DNA from 3 places in the Nostoc sp. LEGE 12447 genome. Region 2 is predicted to be linked to each of the others. Evidence: riboswitches for the same ligand, from Rfam matches in the RefSeq annotation. Region 2 holds a riboswitch; each other region holds the start of a gene.
What was found. A riboswitch is a leader RNA that binds a small molecule or an ion and turns the genes downstream of it on or off. The one in region 2 is predicted to bind cyclic di-AMP.
Positions count from the first base shown of each region.

Region 1: it holds a riboswitch for cyclic di-AMP, as region 2 does, so the genes downstream of both, IQ274_RS08755 (universal stress protein) here and IQ274_RS14330 (glycosyltransferase) in region 2, are expected to answer to the same signal.
Region 3: it holds a riboswitch for cyclic di-AMP, as region 2 does, so the genes downstream of both, ntrB (nitrate ABC transporter permease) here and IQ274_RS14330 (glycosyltransferase) in region 2, are expected to answer to the same signal.

Region 1 is NZ_JADEXT010000005.1:95,373-102,933, forward strand. It holds gene IQ274_RS08750 (ABC transporter ATP-binding protein) at 1-725, shown strand, start outside; cyclic di-AMP (ydaO/yuaA leader) riboswitch at 743-875, shown strand; gene IQ274_RS08755 (universal stress protein) at 1,084-1,701, shown strand; gene IQ274_RS08760 (SLC13 family permease) at 1,814-3,151, shown strand; gene IQ274_RS08765 (high light inducible protein) at 3,240-3,443, opposite strand; gene IQ274_RS08770 (high light inducible protein) at 3,485-3,697, opposite strand; gene IQ274_RS08775 (MFS transporter) at 4,326-7,445, shown strand.
Region 2 is NZ_JADEXT010000011.1:61,142-68,702, reverse strand. It holds gene IQ274_RS14345 (pentapeptide repeat-containing protein) at 1-772, opposite strand, end outside; gene IQ274_RS14340 (hypothetical protein) at 783-1,424, opposite strand; gene IQ274_RS14335 (hypothetical protein) at 1,971-2,168, opposite strand; gene IQ274_RS14330 (glycosyltransferase) at 2,273-3,544, opposite strand; cyclic di-AMP (ydaO/yuaA leader) riboswitch at 3,706-3,920, opposite strand; gene IQ274_RS14325 (hypothetical protein) at 4,175-4,387, opposite strand; gene IQ274_RS14320 (alkaline phosphatase family protein) at 4,680-5,087, opposite strand; gene IQ274_RS14315 (DUF1350 family protein) at 5,430-6,428, shown strand; gene argC (N-acetyl-gamma-glutamyl-phosphate reductase) at 6,536-7,528, opposite strand.
Region 3 is NZ_JADEXT010000005.1:86,871-94,431, forward strand. It holds gene bchD (magnesium chelatase ATPase subunit D) at 1-1,093, opposite strand, end outside; gene IQ274_RS08720 (Uma2 family endonuclease) at 1,185-1,772, shown strand; gene IQ274_RS08725 (NYN domain-containing protein) at 2,279-3,079, shown strand; gene rnc (ribonuclease III) at 3,218-3,904, shown strand; gene IQ274_RS08735 (sensor histidine kinase) at 3,963-5,153, opposite strand; cyclic di-AMP (ydaO/yuaA leader) riboswitch at 5,569-5,805, shown strand; gene ntrB (nitrate ABC transporter permease) at 5,903-6,754, shown strand; gene IQ274_RS08745 (ABC transporter substrate-binding protein) at 6,841-7,561, shown strand, end outside.

The DNA.
Region 1 (7,561 bases), on a different contig from region 2:
TTGTCGTTTTAGATGGAGTTAATCTAACGATTGGTGAAGATGAATATATTTCTGTAATTGGTCACTCTGGTTGTGGGAAATCAACTCTATTAAAGATAGTAGCTGGTTTAGAAAAAGCCACTTCCGGATCAGTTCGGCTTGATGGCAAAGAAATTCGTCAGCCGGGAGCCGAAAGGATGATGGTATTTCAGAACTATTCATTGTTGCCTTGGTTAACCGTGCGAGAGAATATCCGTTTAGCTGTGGATGAAGTGCTAAAAAATGCTAATCGGGCTGAAAAAATTAGCATTGTAAATGAACACTTGGCAATGGTAAACTTGACGGCGGCAGCTGACAAATATCCTGATGAAATCTCTGGAGGGATGAAACAACGAGTAGGTATTGCCAGAGCCTTAGCAATTCGTCCCAAAATGTTGCTGATGGATGAACCTTTTGGGGCACTAGATGCACTAACTCGTGGCAAATTGCAACGGCAGGTATTGGATATTTGGGAAAACCATCGGCAAGCAGTGATGATGATTACCCACGATGTAGACGAAGCAATTTATATGTCCGATCGCATCGTCTTGATGACCAATGGCCCATCTGCTAGTATAGGAGAGATTTTAGAAGTTCCTTTTGAGCGTCCACGCGATCGCGCTGCCATGCGAAACTCAAAAGAATATTTTGAACTCCGTAACCACGCCCTGAATTTCCTCGATCGATATTTTGCCCAAGACGAGTAAATTAGATTATCATTTTTTTTAGTGGGTAGCCTAATTCAAATTCATCAAAGCTGGATTTGGAACGGAGGAACCAATGTTTGGGGCTAATCTTACGAGAGACACCTTCCAGTCTTAGCCCGTCAGCTAACTCCGTAGGCAATGGAAGGAACCCCCAAGATTTTGGCTGTAATACAGTTATTATTGGGGTTTCCTAGACTGATTTTCAGATTTGCAATTTTGGTTATCGTTACTCAATTTAAAATCCAAAATTGTTCGACTGAGGGTAGCCGAAGTCCAAAAATCTAAAATTTGTCCCCCTGCTTCTTTCTCATTACTAATTCATTTCATTGGGAGAAGTAAAGCTGTGCAAATCAAGCCAATGTTAGCACGTCTGCAAAGTGCCACAGGTCGAGATGACTTAATTGAACAAATGGTACTGCTGCCAGAACCAAAAAAACCTTTTTCTAAAAAACCTCAAGAATCAAAAGCAGTTAACTTAATTGTTGCATACAACGCATCTCCTAACAGTCATACAGCACTAGATATTGCTTTCTGGATTGCCCATCAAACCCGTCTAGCTACTAATGCAGAAGTTACAGTTCAGGCTGTTTATGTATTAGAAGACAATCAAAGCAGTCAATATCCAAATATCTTGAGCTTTCCACAACAGCCTTCATTAGAATGTCAAATTAGTGAAGTATCAAAGTCTGTGACACAGGTGTTAACTCAACCCAAATTGCAAACAGTGGTAACTCCCTTGCAACAAGCAGATATAATTCTCTGGCAAGCCCGAAGTCTGGCTGAAGAATGGCAAGGTTCCTTCAAATCTCATTTGCGGTTTGGCAGCATTTCCACAGAACTTCACAAAGTTGTTGAATCAGAAGCCGCCAATATTCTATTTCTCGGTTGCCAATCTGTTAATCATCCGATGATTGAAGCATTAGGTTATAATTTCCCCTGCGCCGTTTTGGGTATTCCCAGTTGTATTGATGAATAGTCGCTGTTTAAAATTTCAGTAATTTTTATCCAATTGTAATCATAGATAAGTCACCTAAAACTAGGTGGCTTTTTTCACTAATATGCAACAAATAAAACTTCAGGAGTAAGATGTGGACAACTGGCAAGCAATCCTTAGTGTAATTACATTTATAAGTGTCATTATTTTAGTGATGACCGAATGGGTACATCTCACCATCGCGGCATTATTGGGAGCATTATTATTAGTTTTTACCAACGTCATGACTTTAGAAGAAGCTGTTGGTTATATCGGCAACAGTCATGGAACACTAGGTTTATTCTTTGGAGTTATGGTGCTAGTACGAGCTTTTGAGCCTACCAAGATATTTGATTATTTAGCAACTCAAATAGTACTCTTAGCTAAGGGACAAGGCAAGCGTCTATTACTCGGTATTGTGGCTATTGTGACACCCATCTGTGCAGTTTTACCAAATGCCACAACAGTAATGTTGTTAGCGCCTTTAATTCCACCAATGGCAAAGGAAGTGGGGATAAATTTTGTTCCCTTGTTAATTTTAATGGTATTTGTTGCTAATAGTGCCGGACTCCTAACTTTAGTTGGAGATCCAGCTACCTTTATTGTTGGTGATGCTGTAAATATCAGCTTTACAGATTATTTATGGGAATTGAGTTTAGGAGGGGTAATTGCCGTTGCTATAGTAATTGCAACACTACCATTTTTATTTCGTAAAATTTGGAATACTCAGTTAGATAATTTAGAAGAACTGCCACATCCACAAATTAATCATCCACGAGCTTTAAGCTTTGGTGCAGTTATAGTATTTTTCGTCCTGCTATTTTTTGTCGTTGGAGAAACTCTACCAGTTCCAGTTTCGCCTGCTGCCGCAGCTTTGTTAGGAGCAGCTTTAGCTTTATTGTTATCTCACCATAGCAAAATCGATTCAGTTAACAATATTTTGCGGGATGTAGACTGGAGTACATTAATATTTTTTATGAGTATTTTTGTGCTAATTGGAGGGTTAGAAAAAACAGGTGTAATTAATGGTTTATCAGGAATATTGGCAGCAATTTTAAGAAAAAATATTATCCTAGGTTCCCTAGTTTTATTATTTTTTGTAGGTATATTATCCAGCGTAGTCCCAAATATTCCTTTAGTGGTGGGGATGGTTCCCTTACTCAAACAATACATTGTGACTGTGGGATTAGCACCCGCAGAAGTTCTAGCCCAAGATTTTCAAGGGCAGTTTCCCCCAGAAGTATTACCGCTTTTTTATGCCATGATGTTTGGTGCAACTTTGGGAGGTAATGGCACATTAGTAGGGGCATCATCTAATATCGTCGCTGCCGGTATTTCTGAGCAGCATGGACGACGCATCTCGTTTAAAACTTTCCTGCACTACGGCATTCCAGTGATGCTGTTGCAACTGGTAGCTTCGGCTTTGTATGTGTTGTTTCGCTTTTTACTTTAGATAAAGGTAGGGGCAATTTATGAATTGCCCCTATCTGAAAACTAGGGTTTAGATTATTATTTGCGGAAGTCTTATATAGCTGTAGCTACTAATAGCCAATTATGTGCAATACATCGCGTAAGACACTATAGCCAGCTAAATCCCAAAGCAAATAGGCGAGAAAACCAATTGCTGCCAAACGACCGTTCCAGATTTCGGCTTGAGGAGTCCAGCCAAACAAAAAAGCATTGCGGTCTACACCATTGTAGGCTTTAGCAACAGGTGCTAAATCAGTAGAAGATCGAGGTTCCATTTTTTTCTCCAATATCCAGTAAGTTTTCAAAGGTTCAATATTTAGTAGCCAACTAAGTGCAGTACGTCGCGTAAAACGCTATAGCCAGCTAAATCCCAAAGTAAATAGGCGAGAAAACCAATTGCTGCCAAACGACCATTCCAAATTTCGGCTTGAGGAGTCCAGCCAAACAGAAAAGCGTTGCGGTCTACACCGTTGTATTCTGGTGCAACAGGTGGTAAATCAGTAGAAGACCGAGTTTCTTGAGTTGCCATTTGTTTCTCCAAAATTTATTAGCTTTTGAGATGTTTAATTTCTAGCAGTCAATCAGATGTAAAACATCGCGCTAGACACTATAACCGACTGAATTCTAAAGCAAATTATTCTTTATGCAAGTATTGGCAAATCCCTGGAATAATGAGTTGCCATCTTGTTGTCGTCAACAATTCATTTGTTAACTTTAATGTAGCTATTTATAACTAAATTGCTTTCTGCCTGTAGGCACAAACTACAGGCACTTCTTGGGGACGATAATCAACAACATATTAGTGCAGACAAATCCACCCTGAGAGGGTGATAAAAAGATAATTATAAATAAATGTAAAGTTCTAGTAATCAAACTATAGCTTGGGCAAAATCAATCATTTTGATTAAGCAGTTAAAATTAAGAGCGTGGCAGCCAAGAATTAACCAAATTTTTAACTACTTTTATCGTTAGATAATAAAATTTATATCTTTTGCTGTATATAGTTTTCAGCCTTTGGAGAGATGCTTTCAACAGCTAAATTCTACGATTCTGAACTAAACAGTTAGGTATTGCCATAGGTACAGACAAAAATACTAAGAGTTGCTTCTCAAGAAAATCTTAATTCCCCAAATTTAAACTTAGTAGAAGGAAATACAATGTTCCAAAGTACGGAAATCATGCTGGGACTCTACAAACCACTATTGTGGTTAGCACAGGTTCCAGTAGATCCCTCAAACGTCACGCCAGCACAGGCATCGGTTCTGACTTCCGGGCCGCGCTTTTTTGTGGCCTTAATCTCCGGCGTGATCCTAGCCTTTGCTTTCCAATTAGTTCTAACTAATCTCTCCCTTGCAGCCGGGATTTCCTATCTGGGGCACTCATCTGACTCGGATTCAGATTCTGGGGAAGTCGGAAGTTTGGGCGGCAGCATTCGCAAAATCGGCACAGCAGTAGGGATTTGGACGTTATTCACTGTAACGATCGCTTTATTAATTGCCTGTTTCCTGGCAGTGAAATTAAGCCTTGTAATCTTAGATCCAGGATTGGGAGCAATTCTCGGTTTGGTGATTTGGGGTGCTTACTTTTTACTCCTGGTTTGGGTGAGTTCCACTACTGTGGGTTCCTTAATTGGCTCAGTCGTCAATACGGCAACTTCTGGTTTTCAGGCGATTATGGGTACAGCTACAGCCGCACTAGGCGCGAAAGCTGTCAATAATCAAGTTGTCGCAACAGCTGAAGCCGCCGCCGCCGCCGTTCGCCGAGAACTAGGAAGCGGCATCGACCCTGGAAGTATTCGGGAAAACATAGAAGATTATTTAGATAAGCTGCGTCCACCAGAGTTGGATGTGTCGAAAATTCGGAGTGATTTTGAAAATTTACTCAACGATCCCCAATTAAAAGCGATCGCCGGGACTCCAGATATTCGCAACATCGACCGCCAAAAGTTTATCGAGTTAGTCAGCAGCCGTACCGACCTTTCCAAAAAAGACGTTACCCGCATTGCTGATACTTTATATAAGGTTTGGCAACAGGTAGTAAGTCAGCATTCACCCACTGAAGACCGGATGGGTGAGTTAATGGATTATCTGAAATCACTTCCAGCAGGACAAAGTAAGACAGATGAACTTAACGCCAAGCTGGATCGATTAGTTGCAGAAACACGTGGTTCCAAGGAAGCTGACCAAAAGGCATCTACTGTTGGGCCAATTCAAAGTACAATCCAGCAAGGACTATCCGCCTTAACCGGCATTGTGTTAGGACGGGCAGATTTATCTGATTTGGATGTGGAAAAAATCTTAGGTAGCCTTACCACAGCCAAAGATAAAGTCACCCAACAAGCAGATAAGTTAGGTTTGCCAACACCATCACAACCCTATAGCCCAATTCGATCTGATATCGAAAATTATCTGTACAACACTTATGCTTGGCAACTAAGCCCAGAAAGAATTGCCCAAGAATTTCGTGATGTCATTTACGACCCAGCAGCTGACCCTGGAATAGTCCGCAGAGAACTAGAAAGATTATCACGTAACGATTTCGTCAAAATTCTCCAACAACGGGGACTACTTACCCAAGCCCAAATTCAGCGCATTGCAAATCAGCTAGAAGTTGTCCGCAAAGATGTGCTGGTGACAGTTACAGGTATCGAAGAAAGAGAAATAGTCCAAGACTTGCAACGCGCAGTAGAAAGTTATCTGCTCGTTACCCCGAAAACAGATTTGACACCTGAAGGCATTGAACAGAATTTTAAACCACTGTTGCAAGACCCAGATGCAGATTATGAAACCCTGACATTACGACTGGCGCACATTGAACGTCAAGAAATCCGGGAGATATTGCTAGAACGGAATGATATCCAGCTATATGAAGTAGACAGCATTCTGGATGAATTGGAAAAACAACGCGATCGCGTCTTGATAGAATCCAAAGGATTAGCTGAACAGGCACAATATCAAGCAGAAACCCTGTGGCTGAATGTAGAATCATATCTGCGTAACACCGGGAAATCAGAACTGAATCCTGATGCCATCCGTGCGGAGTTTAAAAAGCTATTAGAAGATCCCCAAGCTGGAATTAGTTCAATTCGGGCACGGTTGTCTCGCTTTGACCGCGATACCTTAGTGCAATTATTGAGTCAGCGCCAAGATTTGAGTGAAGATCAAGTTAATCAAATCATCAATGCGGCTGAGGAGTCGTGGCATAATATTCGCCACACACCCCAAGCTGTAGTGGATAAAGCCAAAGAGCAATACGACTCTGTTACGACCACGATCGCAGACTATCTACGGAATACTGGTAAACAAGAACTCAATCCTGAAGGTATTCAGCGAGATTTGAGCAAATTGTTTGAAAATCCCAAAGAGGGAGCCAGCGCATTACGCCGTCGATTGTCGCAGTTAGACCGAGATACACTGGTGAAGTTGCTCAGTCAACGTCAAGACTTGAGTGAACAACAAGTCAATGAAATCATTGATTCCACCCAAACTTCGATTCGTAACTTTGTACGTGCGCCTCGTCGTTTAGCTACCCGCACACAGCAAAGAGCAGAAACATTCAAAGCTTATCTAGAAGAGTATTTGCGCCAAACTGGTAAAGAAGAACTCAATCCTGAAGGTATCAAACGCGACTTGCAACTACTATTGCACGATCCACGAGTCGGGGTAGAAAGTTTTAGCGATCGCCTTTCCCATTTTGACCGTTCTACCATCATCGCCCTGCTGAAAATTCGGGAAGATATGTCTGATGAAGAAGCAGCGCGGATTGCCGATAACATTGTCTCCGTCAGGGATCAATTTGTAGAACAAGTGCGGAATATCCAACGAGGCATTCAAGATGCAATTGATGGGGTTTTTGCCCGCATCCGCAACTATCTTAACTCCCTGGATCGCCCGGAACTAAATTACGATAGTATCAAGCGCGATGTCCGCACATTTTTTGACGATCCTCAAGCGGGATTTGATGCCCTGCGCGATCGCCTATCTTCTTTTGATCGTGAGACTTTAGTAGCAATTATGAGTTCTCGTGAGGACATCTCTGAGGAAGATGCCAACCGGATCATCGACCAAATTGAACGGGCCCGCAACACAGTATTGCAACGTGCAGAACGCATACAGCAAGAAGCCCAACGCCGCCTAGAACAGGTGAAGCATCAAGCACAGCGACAAGCTGAAGAAACCCGCAAAGCCGCAGCTACAGCAGCGTGGTGGCTGTTTGCCACAGCATCCGTCTCCGCCGTTTTCTCTGCATTAGGAGGAGCGCTGGCTGCAAGGCCCTAGTTTAACAAGTTGTCTCCGCTCACATTTAAGCCTCTCATTATCGGGAGGCTTTTCTATTTGTCATTTGTCATTTGTCATTTGTCCTTCAATATAGTTCAGTTAAGGCTAAAACTCTT
Region 2 (7,561 bases):
CCTGAAGATTTACGCCACTGAGGTTAGCTCCTCTCATGTCGGCTCCTCTCAGGTTGGCTCCTCTGAGATTTGCCCCTGCCAAATTCGCGCCTCTAAGGTTAGTCCAACTCAAGTCAGCTTGACTCAAGTCAGCTTCACTTAAGTTAGCCCGCAACAGGTAAGCACCACTGAAGCGAGCCTTATTCAAATTAGCTTTGTATAAGTCAGTTTTATAAAGATAAGCCCCCAATACTTCCGCTTCGTACAAACTTGCCTCGCTGAGGTCAGCCTCAATCAAGTTAGCTTCAATCAGGTTGGCAAAAGATAGATTTGCCCTTATTAGCTTCGCTGCACCTAAATCGGCATCTCTCAAGTTTGCGCCTCTTAGGTCAGTTCCAATTAGATTAGCATGAGCGATCGCAGCGCCTCTCAGATTCGCCTCACTCAAATCGGCTCCAATCAAATTAGCCTGACTCAAATCTGCCTGCGTAAGTATAGCACCACTCAAGTTAGCAACACTCAAGCTAGCATCACTCAAGTTAGCTTCAATGAGAAAGGCTTTGCTGAGGTTGGCACTACTGAGGTCAGCACCACTGAGGTTTGCTCGCACCAGTAAAGCATTACCTAAATCTACCTTTCTCAAATTTACCCCCTGGAGGTTTCCGCCTCTGAGGTTATGCCCTTGCAGATTTGCAGCACTGAGGTCTGGTTCAATCTGAGGATTTTTCTTTCTCCACTCAATCCATGTCACTGCACCTGCTTTGAGTAAAGCTAGATGCTCTCGATTTGCCATTTTCTTTCCTTTACTCCTGACGACCACCTAGAGGATTTGCTCGGCCAGCTACATTTTCAATGGCCGTTAAAGCTCCCGCCGCACCTGCTAGAATATCCTGTTCTTGCCCACCTAAGTAAAGTCGTCCAAAGCTACCTACAGCTTGAACTTCAAGAATGTTAATCCTCGCCGCTTTCTCGGCTTCATTGGCAGCGAGTGCGGCGTAAGCAGCAGGTTCCACTTCTAATACATATAGTGTTTGTCCTGCTAGTAGTAGCTGTCCCCGGCGCGTGCGATTAATCAGTTGTGTTTGATAAGCATCGATGTTGCGGATAATCTGACTGGAAATAACACGCGGTTTCAGACATTCCTCTCTTTTGACTCCTAGTGCCGCTAAAATGGCTTGACCAGCAGCTCGCGTTTCCCCTTGGGAGCTAGAATGAACTTCCAATAGTCCGTATAGTCGTTCAACTACCTGTACTCCCGGACGGACAGAGGCAGATTTCAGAGCTATATCCGTAATCTTATTAATTTCGATACCAGGAGAGATTTCAATCCACAGTGATGTATCCCCTGGTAATGGTAAGAAGCCTTGGGCTACTGTTCCCATATATGCTGCATGTTGAGGTTGCAGGTTGTCGAGAAATACGAAACTGCGTAGTTCTATTCCCAAGATTTTGCTCTCCAGTCATAAGGGTAAAAGTTATCTATTGCAATATAGAAGTGCTTAACTTGGGTAATTTTTGCCACAAGTGAAGCATGGAAAAATACAAAGTAGAAAAATTTTGCTGTCGATAAATTTTACACCTGAGAAATATTCCGGCAGTAAAAACCACCTTGATAATTGTACAAGCTTTATTACGCACAAATCGCTGCCTGCAATCCTAAATCGGGCAATGCTTGTTTTGATTTATTGATTAAGTTAATGTGACAAAAAAAGTCTTTAGCTAAACTGAAGCGGGGAAAGTTCACTGAACTTTCCCCGCTATCTTCAAAATGCTGCCAAAACCGCAGCCAATTAAATTGACAAAAAGAGATTTTAAGAAGTGCCTCACCAAGTATTGTTGGCTTGATAGACTAATAGATTTGTTTTTCTGCGTTTAATAGAAAAACAAATCTATTAGTTTAAGGACTTCCAAAAAATAAATTATCCCAAATTATTTGTAGGGATGCACAGTTGTGCTTCCTGGAGATGAGATGTTTTTTTACTCTAAGTCCCTTATTTTGCCTCTGCCAGTATCCATCTGGAGTAAGCATCTTCGAGAAATCTGCTTTGACGACGAGTTCCTTTATGCTTGCTCACTCTGACTTTGAGGGTGGTTATGTACACTCCATCCATTACCTCATGCCCATAACCGAAAACTTGACCAATTTGCCCTGTTCTTTGATGCAAAGCATAATCCCCGATATGCAACATAATTCTGACTTCCTAATTAACTAGGTTGAGTAGTTTGTCGTTGGCTATTTGTGCGCGGCAAAATAACTCTGATGATATTAGTTCCGCGCATAAAGCTGTAAAAATTAAGCTGCAATTCGGAGTTGGGTATTGGGTGCAGTTTGAGCCAACAAACGAGTGTAAAGTTGAGTCAGTCGGAATCCGACACTGTACCAACTAAAGGCGATTTCTGTCCGTTGTCGAGCCGCTTCACCTAACTGGTCTCGCCAAGCTGGATTAGTAAGAATGCGGTCTATAGCAGTAGCAAAAGCGACTTCATCTTTAGGAGGTGCAAGTAATCCTGTAACTTCTGGTACAACAGTAAACTGCAACCCGCCAACATCACTAGCTATGACTGGTGTCTGACTAGCCATTGCCTCAATAGCAACTAAACCAAAAGGTTCATAGTGGCTGGGGACTACGCAGACATCAGCAGCGGCGTAGTAGAAGGGGAGAACAGTTTCATCTAGGCGACCAGCAAAGGTTGTACAATTTTCTAATCCGAGTTCATTCACTATGGTAGCAATGCGATCGCGTTCTATTCCATCACTCTGACCGGGACGGCTACCACCGCCAATTACTAGCTGGAGGTTAGCTTCACCTCTTAAATTAGACTTGGCAACGGCTCTTACCAAGGTTTCAATACCTTTGCGGCGGTCAAAGCGACCAACATAGAGAACCATTTTGGCATCTGGGGCAATTCCCAACTTTTCTCGCGCCGTAGTTCGCTGAATTCCCCCAAATTTGTCAGTATCAGTGCCACAGGGAATCATTTCAATGTTCCCTTTGCTAGAAACGAGTACCCGCATGTGTTTCTGTTCTTGTGGACTGGTTGCAACTACACAGTCTATAGTTTCCAAGCAGGCTTTTTCTACAGCTAATCGCTGGGCTGCAATTACAGGAACATCACCAATACTTCTGTATTTAACGGCTCCTAAAGAGTGGTAGGTATGTACCTGAATCAGGGGTTGCTGTTTTTTCAACTCCATACCCACCCAAGATGATAACCAGTAGTTGGTATGAATTAAGGAGTAATGAAACCCTTGGCGCTGCTGAAATTTCTGGAATTCTTCGATGAATTCAGGTAAATGGCCAAACAAGTTATCTCGCCCGATAAACTCAGCTGGGCCAGCTTTTAACCGAATAGTACGACAGTTTGGACTATGTTGAGCGATCGCAGATTGTTCAGGATTACTACGACGAGTGAACATATCTACTTGCCAACCTTGCTGGGCTAAGGCATAACCTACTTGACGCACATAAACATTTTGACCCCCAGCTTCTTCTTGACCAATTTCAACCGCCGGGTCGCCATCAACAGAAATTAGGGCAATGCGATGTTTCTTATTCTGGAACATAGCTGATTTTCACCTCAAGGTAAATAATCCTGCCTCAAACGCCAGAAATCAAGATATTATTATCCTCTCTCAAGGCCGAGGGCAGGCACAACGAACCGCAAAGTTACCAGCCAAAGGACACTGACGAGAACAAGGCATTACTTGTTAAGAATGCTGCTCGTTCAGTCTCTTCTCAATGCCGACGAAGTTAGCTGACGGGCTAGGACTGAGAGATGTCCTTCTTAAGAAAGTTATGAGTTATGAGTTTAGTAACTTTTAACTCCTCACTATTAACTACTAACTTTCTTCAAAATACGCCCCAGGTTTGGTTCCTCCGCTCCGGTTTACCCTTTACAAATGTTTGTTGGGAATATAGTGGATTAGGCAGACTGATTTATTTTTCTTTAAATTTTTATAACCTTTAGTCATCAACTATGTCAACAGTATGAACAAAAAAATGGTGATGCTAATCACTTCAAAGCGCGTTGTAACTAGCTTTGAAGAATCAGACTGTAGGGGAAAGTTAGTGTTGTTGAGAAGCTCTCAAGAAGACACTTACTGATGTTGATTGCTACATTTTCTTTAGTTTCTGGGAATGAAATAATTTTGAGAGTTTCAAAGAGTTAAATATAGCAATGGCGTACTATTTTGCTAAACCAAGCGTCCAAGAGGAAAACCTCCAACGTCAAAATATCGAGTTGAGCCAACAGTTTGATACTTCAGGATCGTTTTTAATCCATTAGTATTTAGTTGGGATGTCAAAGTATTAGCTTTAAAAGTAACTTTTTTGACTCCTTTGACCAAAGATTCATGTAAAACACGACCCAATACGGTTCGGTTAAAGGGTAAAGGTTTTGAATACATCCTTTCCCCTTTACCCCTTACCCTTTACCCAGACCACAAGGAAAGTGAAAAATGCTTATCCGAACCGTATTGAAACAAGACCTATAAGTTCTTATTGATGGGGAATATTCAAATTTAAAATCTTAGCTAAGGTAATAGCCACATCAGCTTAGAGACCCGGTGGCATCATCAATTATAATTGTGGATTTACCAGGTCTTTGAGTAATATCTTGAATTAATACTGTCCCAATCCTGCCAACGGCGGCAGTACTAAACCCAGCTTCATGTGCAGCATCTAAATAGGCTTTCTTCTTTAAGTAATTACCATCAAAGTGTTGGCTAATTTCCCCCAAAACAGCATTTTTTCTAAGAAAGGAACGGGGCTGTTACTGGCGCTTTTGACAGAAAAGCCAACATTAATTGTATTGCTAAAATTACCAGTATCACCGAGATAATGTCCAGTTGCGATCGCAGAAGCATTAGCGGTAGTAAAAGTAGGAAACAGCGAATGACTATTGACAAAACTCACACCTTGTTGGCGAATTTGATGAAGATTAGGAGTTTCCTGAGCATTAACTTTACTAGGTCGCAATCCATCTGTAATAAAAATTATTACATTGTGTTGAGGTTTGGTCTTAGCAAATCCTGAAACTGCCAATACTGTAATGAGTGTAACGGTAGCTATTATCAGAAAACTCTTATGTATCTTAGGTAAAACCATCTGCCTACATCTCCAAATATAGATATTTCCGGCGTTTTGGAACTTTAGTATTTAATTTAACCATGTATCAAATTTTATTGCGTGTTAACTGGAATACCAATTTTTTCATACCAGAATAAATTTAGATGGCTGCTTGAACTTCAGTCAATTGAATTTGGTAATCTAAGTATTTATACTTAAAGTGAATATGCCAGCTCTTTGAATCCATATAAGTAAAGTTTATTGGTTGAGATGAGCATCCCAGTTTTGGAAAAATATCTTTTAAATAATCCGAAAAGCAGCAACTTCAGTTTGGAGATTAAGCATACAGTTACCAAAATCAGATAGACTCATTGCTAAATCATGGTCAATACAAATTTAAAACTGAGATTTAAACCCGTTTCTCACAGTTGGGTTGCTCTGCATCCACAGCCTAAAGGAGTAATTCAATTTGTTGCAGGGGCTTTCTTTGGTACATTTGCACCCATGCTTTTTTATCGCCATCTGCTTCAATCTCTATTTGAGCAGGGATATACTATTATTCTTTTACCGTTTAATTTTACGTTTGACCATTATGTAGAAGCGGGTTTTCTCATGAGAGAGCAGTATGAAATTCTGCCAGAGCTTGTGAGGATGGCAACTGTTGAAGGATATGATTATGAAGCCTATCTAGATGATAAAAACTTTTCTTGGATTGGACATAGCCTTGGCTGTAAATATATTTCCTTGTTAGAAGGATTTACTGCTTTACCTCCAGAGCCTCAAGAAAGGGAAAAGTTTATTCGGAATCTGCTAGCTTATACTTCAAATGAGTCACAGATAGAAACTGTTATTGCAGATATTAATATTCTCTTTGAGGAGCTTCAACGAAAAATTGCAGAAGATCAGAAACTAATTTGCACTTATGTAAATCGGGAAGTTAAAATTAATAGTGTATTTATTAAAGGGCAAGTTTCTATCCTCTTAGCGCCTGATATTAGCGATACAGCCAGCGCAATCCGCCCTCAATTTTTAGCGAATATCATTGATAATCTTGGTTGGGGTGTGAAACCAACTCCTGAAGAAACCAAGAATTTAATCAAGGATAGTGGGCTATTTAATATTATGGGTTTAGTCTGCTTCCAGTCTGACAACATTGCTAAACTAACCTGTGAATGGTTTACTGATATTCTTAAAAAACCACCTCAAAAATTTCTGCAAACTCTTGAAGGTGGGCATTTAAAACCTTTAGGTATTCAATTAGGTAAATATGCTATTAATCTTTTTGATAAACCTTTGGTTGAATCAGTTCAAAACCGAAATAAAGGTTTTGAAGATCATGTAATCCAATTACTTAATGAACTGAAAAAAGAATCAAAATAATCGGCATTGGGCATTGGTCATTGAAAAGAGGCAGAGGGGAAAACTAATTTCCCTGCTCCCTTGCTTCTTCCCAATTCCCAATTCCCAATTCCCAATTCCCAATTTTTTTATAACAATCCCAATTCTTCTGGAAAGCCCAGCATGATGTTTAGGTTTTGGATTGCAGATCCTGATGCGCCTTTGCCCAAGTTGTCGAGACGAGCAACTAGCAATGCTTCTTTGGTGGTGTCATTGGCGAATACAAAAACCTGAACAATATTAGTGCCGTTCACTGCGTAGGCGTAGCCCGTCGTAGACATCGCATCCAAAAATATTCCGTCTCGCAGCAGAGTAGAATCTTGGAATGGAGCAACCTGCACAAATTTTTCACCTTGGTAGTAATCAGCGATCGCTTCATAGATTACCTCACCTGATGGTGGATTATCCAAAGTTCCTAACGGCAAAGGCACTTGAACTAGCATCCCTTGCTCAAAATCCCCTACTGAAGGTACAAATAGTGGCGGCGATGCTAACCCTGAATAATAATGCATTTCCTTGACATGCTTATGTCCAAACTGCAAACCGTAGATTCCATAAGGATATAGTGACTCGCCCCCGGCTTGCTGTTCATGGAAGGTATGGTATTGTTTGATAAGATTCTTTCCGCCACCAGAGTAACCTGATACTGCATTCACGGTGATGGGAAAATTACTTTTTAAAAGTCCCTTAGCAATCAACGGACGGATACAGGCTAAAAATCCTGTGGGATAACAGCCTGGATTGCTGACAAACTGAGCGCTGGCGATTTTCTCTCGCTGTCCTGGATTGAGTTCGGGGAACCCATATATCCAGCCATTAGCTGTCCGATGGGCACTACTAGCATCAAGGATTTTAACCGTAGTACTACTTACTAAGCTAACAGCTTCGCGGGCTGCATCATCAGGTAGGCAGAGAATAACAACATCGACGGCATTAATTAGTTTAGCTCGCTCACTTGCATCTTTACGTTTAGATGCCTCAATGCTAACTAACTCGATATCATCCCGTTGATTGAGACGTGAATAAATTTGTAAGCCTGTGGTTCCTGATTCGCCATCAATGAAAATCTTAGGTTTAGTAATCATGCGGGGAGTATCCTTAGATGTCAGTAGTAT
Region 3 (7,561 bases), on a different contig from region 2:
CTTGTTCTTCTTGTTCCTCTTCTGATTCGTCTTGGGGTTCTTCTTGATTTTGTTGTGGTGGTGGAGGCGGAGGTGGTGCTTGATCTGGTGGTGGTGTCTGCACAACTGTGGCGCGTGGTACAATTACCAGTTCTACGGCACGGCGCAAATCTTCGGCATTAACTGTTGTTCGTCCCTCTAAAGCCGCAGCCGCTTTGGCAACCCGCGTGGCGAATAACTCGGCGCGATGTCCCTGAACTCCTCCGCGAATGGACTCATCCACTAAGTAGGCAATTTGTTCATGGGTGATGATGACTTCTTTTAACCATTCCCGTGCCAAGATGATTTGGGTTTTGAGGGAGTCTAAGTCTTCGTTGTACTGTTTGAGGAAGTCTTGGGGAGATTTAGAATAAGCGATCGCTTGTTCAACTGCTGCTACTCTTTGATCTAAGCCGAGTACACCGTCGGCAGAAAGTGCGATCGCAATTCTATCTAATAAATGCTCCCGTAATCCACCTTCTTCTGGATTATAGGTGGCAATAAATAGGGATTTGCACGGATGCTGAAAACTAATTCCTTCCCGTTCAATCTGGTTGCGTCCCTCAGATAATACTGTTAAAAGCTGATTTGATATTTGGTCATCTAATAAATTAATTTCATCTACGTACAGTACACCCCGGTTTGCTGTAGCGAGTAAACCAGGCTGAAAAATGGTATCTCCTTGTTTTACAGACTTTTCAACATCAACTGAGCCAAGGAGTCGGTCTTCTGTAATACCTAGAGGAATTTGCAAAAAAGGCGCAGGAATAATTTCGACGGGTACATCTTGAATGTCTTTGTCTGCGTACTCCGCCAAAAGTTGATCGTCCCATTCTTCTGGGTGGTTGGGGTCACAATTGCTGATTGAACCTTTGACAACTTCAATCGGTGGTAGTAGAGCGTGGATAGCACGAGCCATTACAGATTTTGCCGTACCACGACGACCTGCGATCGCTACTCCTCCCAAACCAGGATCAACGGCTGCTAACAGCAAGGCTAATTTAATTGCTTCTTGACCGACTACAGCTGTCAAGGGAAAGGCAGTGATGGTGGGGTTGATAGTAGGCGCAGTCATTGTTTGCTTTCATAGCGAGTCTCGGCCTTTAGCATACCAATTTCTGGCACATTTAGAATAAGTATTATGGCAATGAGAGAAAGGTAAGGTTATGAGTATTGCTCAGGCTAAACGCTTCACACTGGATGAATACCACAGGCTTGGAGAATGGGGCTTTTTCCATGAAGATGACCATATTGAATTAATCAACGGGGAAATTATTGAAATGGCATCCAAAGGTAAAGCCCATGAAACTTGTTTAAGGAATTTATGGAAACAACTTCCAAAGATTGTAGGAGATAGGGCAACTCTACAATCTCAAGCCCCAATTACTTTACCACCTAACAGTGAACCTGAACCAGATTTTGCGATTGTTCAAAACCGAGATGATAATTATCTCTCTGCTCACCCTAAACCGACTGATGTGTTATTGGTGATGGAGGTTTCAGATTCTTCTTTAGCTTATGACCAAGATGTGAAAATACCTCTCTATGCTAAAGCGGGTATTACTGATTATTGGATATTCAATTTATTCGATAATTATTTGGAAGCTTACAGTGAACCATATCAGGATAATCAAGGTAAACATGGTTATTCAAATAAGCGAATCTTCCTGTCCACTCAGGTGATAAATTTTCCTTGTTTTCCTGATTTATCTCTCGATTTGAGTAGAGTGTTTCCGCCAAAGCTGAATTTTTAATCTTTGTTATATGATTCAGTCATAAGGCTAAGGAGTAAGTTTTATGGCTTATAGTGATTTTAAACTTCTTGACACACAGATTAAGCTCATGTTAGATATATAACAACGGCAGCAAAACAAATGCACTCTAAAACAAAATTCGACAAGTGCAAATTATTGATTGTTGTCTAAGAACGTAGAATCCCTAGCTTACCGCTAAGTATCGCGTTATTCCTTCGGCTGAACATTCAGCCTGATGTCAGGTCAATTGATTGATTAGACTATCAGCAAGGAAAACAATATATTTGCGTGAATGTTCGGCGGAATGAATAACCTGATACCTAGCAGTAAGCCAGGGATTTTACCTTCTTAGACTAGAAATCAATTAAATTTGTAAATAGAGAGCCTAGCAAGGAAAAGGGAAATACTTTTTTAGTATAAATCTCTTTCATCAAGCTAGGCTGCTACTAGATGTGTAATTCCTTGAAGCTGTCCGGTTTCCTTAAACCAACTCTGGACATACTCAAATGACAAGCTATCATCTAACCTCCAAAAAACAAGCAAGCCAGAAAAAAGATTATACTGGAATTTTTTGCGATATTCAGAACGTTCCCTCAATCATAAAATTCGCTAGTTTGGTACTGCAATTTGCAGAATCTAACGGGACTGTATCTTGCAAAAATATTTATTACAATTCACAGCGTCAAGACCAAGTAGCTTCCTCAAATAAACTAAAAGAGCTTGGTTTTAGATGTGTGAATGTTCCTGACACCTCAAAAAATAGTGCAGATAAACGACTTAAAGATGACTGTTATGAGGCAGTTGCTTTTAATTCTTCTCTAAAGAATATTATCTTATTCTCAGGAGACAAGGATTTTGCTGTATTAATTTCCATTCTCAAAGCTATGGGTAAAAAAGTCATCGTCTTTGCTCAACGAGGTAGTGAGAGTCCAAAGTTGATTAAACTGGTTGGTAATGATAACTTCTATTTTGTAGATGAATTACCTGAGCTAGTTGACAATAGCAAGAAGACTCAACCTCAAAACACGGCTATTGTGTCTCAGATTAATTACAATGAGGCTATAGAGTATTTAATTGAAGCTATTAAAACTGCCTCAATCCAAGATAAGCCTACAGTATTTGGTTGCATTGATAGATTGATGCGTCAACGTTGTGGTAAGTATCAAGGATATTTATCTATTTTTACAGATGATGGCAAGAAATTTAAAAGTTTTAGCCAGTTTATTGATGTTGCTGTCAAGGATGGGAAAGTCAGAAAGCAAAATCAGGAGTTATTTTTAACTGAGTTAAATATACTGGCTGCATAAAATAGCTTTGAAAAACCCAGTCAAATAAAAAACTGGGTTTTCCCAAAACACCGCAATTTGCGGTGTTTTCATGTCTGAACAAAAAAACAATTGTCAAGTTTCCCAACAGTCAATTTCTGCAACAAGACACAAGATAAAATGCACAAACTTTTAATATTTCATAATGAAAAACTTCTGCGACAAGCACTTACCCACCGTTCTTACGTTCATGAAAACCCTGGAGAAGGCGAACACAACGAACGGCTAGAATTTCTCGGTGATGCTTTGCTGAATTTCTTAAGTGGTGAGTATCTATATAGTTGTCACCCAGAAATGGGAGAAGATGAATTAACACGGCGGCGTTCGGCGTTGGTAGATGAGAAACAATTAGCAAAGTTCGCCGAGGAGGTAGGTTTAGACTTTAGGATGCGGTTAGGAAAAGGCGCAATTCGAGACGGAGGCTACCAAAATCCTAATTTACTTAGTAGCACCTTTGAAGCAGTTCTTGGTGCTTACTATTTGGATAATGATTCCAATATTGAAGCAGTTCGCGCAATTATAGAACCACTATTTGATTCTGTAGATCCCAAGCACATAGTTGTGTCTCGTTCTAATGTAGACTCAAAAAATCGCTTTCAAGAATGGGTGCAACGCAACGTTACTCCAAATCCTCCCAAATATTTCACAGAACAAATAGGTGGCCCTTCTCATGCACCAGAATTCATAGCCAAGGTATTGGTAGATGAAAAAATTTATGGCGAAGGTAAGGGACGCAATAAGAAAGAAGCAGAGAAAGCTGCTGCTGAGGATGCGCTAACTAAGTTGAAAAAACAAGGGTTATTGTAAAAATGTTTTTTGATTTCACGCAGAGGTGTAGACAAAAATTTTACGTCTTGGCGCGAAATCAACTCTCTATTTGTAAGGGCAAAATTACAGTGAAAGTAGAACCAACTCCCACCTCAGAAACTAAGTTAATTTGACCTTGTAGTAATTTTACTAACCGCGAAACGATCGCTAACCCTAATCCTGTACTATCAGGGAGATAGGGACGATCGCTAAAACTGACCCGAAAGTAGGGTTCAAATATCTGGGCTTGATTTTCTGGTGCAATGCCAATTCCAGTGTCAGAAACTGCGATCGCACATCTCTCGTTATCCAACACCTGACACATTATAATAATAGTCCCCGACTCTGTATAGCGAATCGCATTGCTAATAAGATTTGTAATAATTTGTTGGCATTGAAAAGGATCTGTGATTAGTTCTTTGGGAGCGCGATCGCAATCTACTACGACTTTTAAATTTTTTCCAGCAGCTAGAGGTTCCAACATTTCACAGATATTATTGATTAATTCAGGCACATCTGTGGGTGCTAGTTGAAGTTTTATCTGTCCTGCTTCATAGCGCGAAAGTTCTAATACATCGTTAATTAGGTGGAGTAATTGTCTACCGTTACGTAGTACCCTCTCAATATGTTCTAAATTGGTTGAGGTGTCTTTTATCTGTGTCTTGCGTCGTTGTTGGCGTAAAAACAGATCCGAGTAACCAATAATGGAAGTTAGAGGATGTTTCAATTCGTGGGCTAGTTGCGAAAGATACTCTTGATTGGCGCTCATTAAGCGCGTAAGTTCTTCATTATGGAGCGTTAGTGATAATTGCAACTGCTGTAATTCTCGCAAGCGTTCGTCAACATAACTCTTAAAACATCGAGCGATCGCTTCGTCTATGATAGCGTCAATCAAACGCATAGAACGAATTATATCTACAGGTGTTCCCTTTAATAAATCTGCGTGTATGGCATCAAATATTACCGTTCTCAGCAGATGATATTCTCTGGCAATTTCTGCTGGGTCAAAACCTTGTTCTGCTCGAATAGCTCCATGCTGAAAACTAGCAGTAACTATCGACTGAATATCATTATCCTGAGATTTTGAAAGCACTGTTACCATTGCTTGTAAAACATCAGGGATATGATCCTTTACTGCTGTATAAGATAGGTCATCAGCACTTTCAATCCGTCTATCCTTGCGAACTGCTGCAACCCATTTATCGATGATGGTGTCCGTTTTTTCAGCCAGTACTTGACTAAAATCCATTATGTTAAATTCAGCTAGGAGATAGATGAGCAAACTGCCATATCCAATTAGTTTAGCGAGTGCAGTGGTTTTTTACCAAGTTTATGAATTTAATTCACCTACCAAAAGAAATAGATTTTACATATTCGTTTATTTGCTGATTAACTCTCAGTATCTAAAACTTGTCTAGTATAATTTATTTTACGTTAATAAATATTAAGCAAGCGGATAACAATATTAATGCTTGACTCAATTATATTATTTAGCTTTGTTTGCAAGTAATTCACTTACAACAGAGTAAAAATATAAATTTTATTTATTCCCAAAAATCAAGGAGATGCGCCGAATTGCAGTATTAAAATCAACAATATTTATCATCGAACAGATGGCTTTTACTGAGCATCAATGTTATATTATGCATAATTTAGTATCCATTAGAGTAAGTCAGCCTAATTCAGCGTGTCACAGTGCATAACGCTGGAGCGGAGGAACCAAATTGTGGGGCGTATCTCATAGAAAGTGAAGAGTTAAAAGTGAGAAGTGAAAAGTTAACTCAGCACGGGCTGAACGCCCCGCGACCGCTAACAGCACTCGATACTCAGCACTCTAAAAAGAAGGGCATCTCTCAGCCCTAGCCCGTCAGCTAACTTCGTAGGCATTGGGAGGAGACTGAAGAGACGGCATTTTTATAATGTTCCGATCTCATCGGTGTCCAAGGCTGGTACTGCTCGGATTCTTTGTACCTGCACTTAAATCTGTTGAGGTCGTAAATGATATTTCAACTAAATCTGGCTGCGATCGCAGCGATCGCAACACAAGCTGCCTGGAAAAAGACAAAACCTGTCGTCCTCAGAGATGTGTTTATTTTACCAGTATTGGGCTTCTTGGGAATAATTGTGCTGTGGTGGATTATTGCACTTGCCAACCATGAATTAATGCCTACTCCACCAGAAGCGCTCATTGCTAATCTAGACTACATCTTAAATCCCTTCTACCAAAGAGGCCCAGGTAACTTGGGAATTGGTTGGTTGTTGATCGCAAGTCTGCGCCGGGTATTACTGGGTTTTTTGTTAGGAGCGGTAGTAGCGATTCCTGTGGGGTTTTTAATTGGGATGTCTAGACCGGCAATGCTAGCGCTTAATCCGATCATTCAAATTTTTAAACCCGTATCACCCTTAGCTTGGCTTCCTATCGCCTTAGCAATTTTCAATTTAGCAGATCCTTCAGCCATTTTTGTCATTTTCATTACCTCCTTATGGCCGACAATTATTAATACCGCTTTAGGAGTTTCTAGCGTTCCCAAAGATTATTTAGATGTGGCACAAGTGCTAGAAATGCCCCGTTGGAGAAGGATTACCAAAATAATTTGGCCTGCAAGTTTACCGTATATTTTTACAGGTTTACGGATTAGTTTAGGTATAGCTTGGCTAGTAATCGTCGCCGTGGAAATGCTTACAGGTGGTATTGGTATCGGCTTTTTCGTCTGGGATGAATGGAGTCGTTTAAACCTAAGTTCAGTCTTTTTAGCTGTGTTCATCATTGGCTTAACTGGGTTAATTTTGGATTACGCCGTGGGCAAACTCGAAGAATTAGTAACCCATCGCCCGAAAACTTCCAACTAACAAAATTCGACTTCTATCAAAACAGCAAGATGTAACCAGACTCTGCGCTTCTGCGTGAGCAATTCATCACCAATGGAGCTATAAAAATGGGTGATATAAACTGGACTCGACGAGATTTTATTAAGGGAATAGGAGCAACCACAACCGGGATAGCGCTATCCTCCTGTGGAATTTCAGGAGATAGATCCGCCAAAGGGTTAACAGAAGAAGCCTTAGCTGTACAACCAGTAGTTAGATCGCAAGACCTAGAAAAATCCGATCTCACCATTGGTTACGTTCCCGTTAATGATTGTGCGCCATTTGCGATCGCCTGGAAAAAAGGCTTCTTCCGCAAATATGGTTTGAACGTCACACTCAACCGCGAGGCTAGCTGGGCCACCTCCCGCGACGGTTTAATTTTTGGTCGCCTAGATGCTTCACCCGTAGTATCTGGTGCTGTCACCAACGCCAGAATTGGTGCAGAAGGCGCACGTCACGCCCCCTTGTGTGCAGCAATGACCATTCACCGCCACGGTAACGCCATGACGATGAACAAAGCTATGTGGGATTTTGGGCTGCGCCCGTGGTATGAGTATCAAGAAAAATATGGCGATGGTGCTTTAGAAGCCTTTGGGCGCGATTTCCGAGGTTACTTTGACAAGCAACCGTCAGAAAACAGAGTTTGGGCAGTAGTATTAAGTTCCTCCATTTACGAATACTTTATCCGTTACTTATCCTCTGCCGCAGGTGTTGATCCCCTGAAAGAGTTCCGCGTCATCATCGTACCGCCACCCCAAATGGTGACAAACGTGCGGATTGGTGCAATGC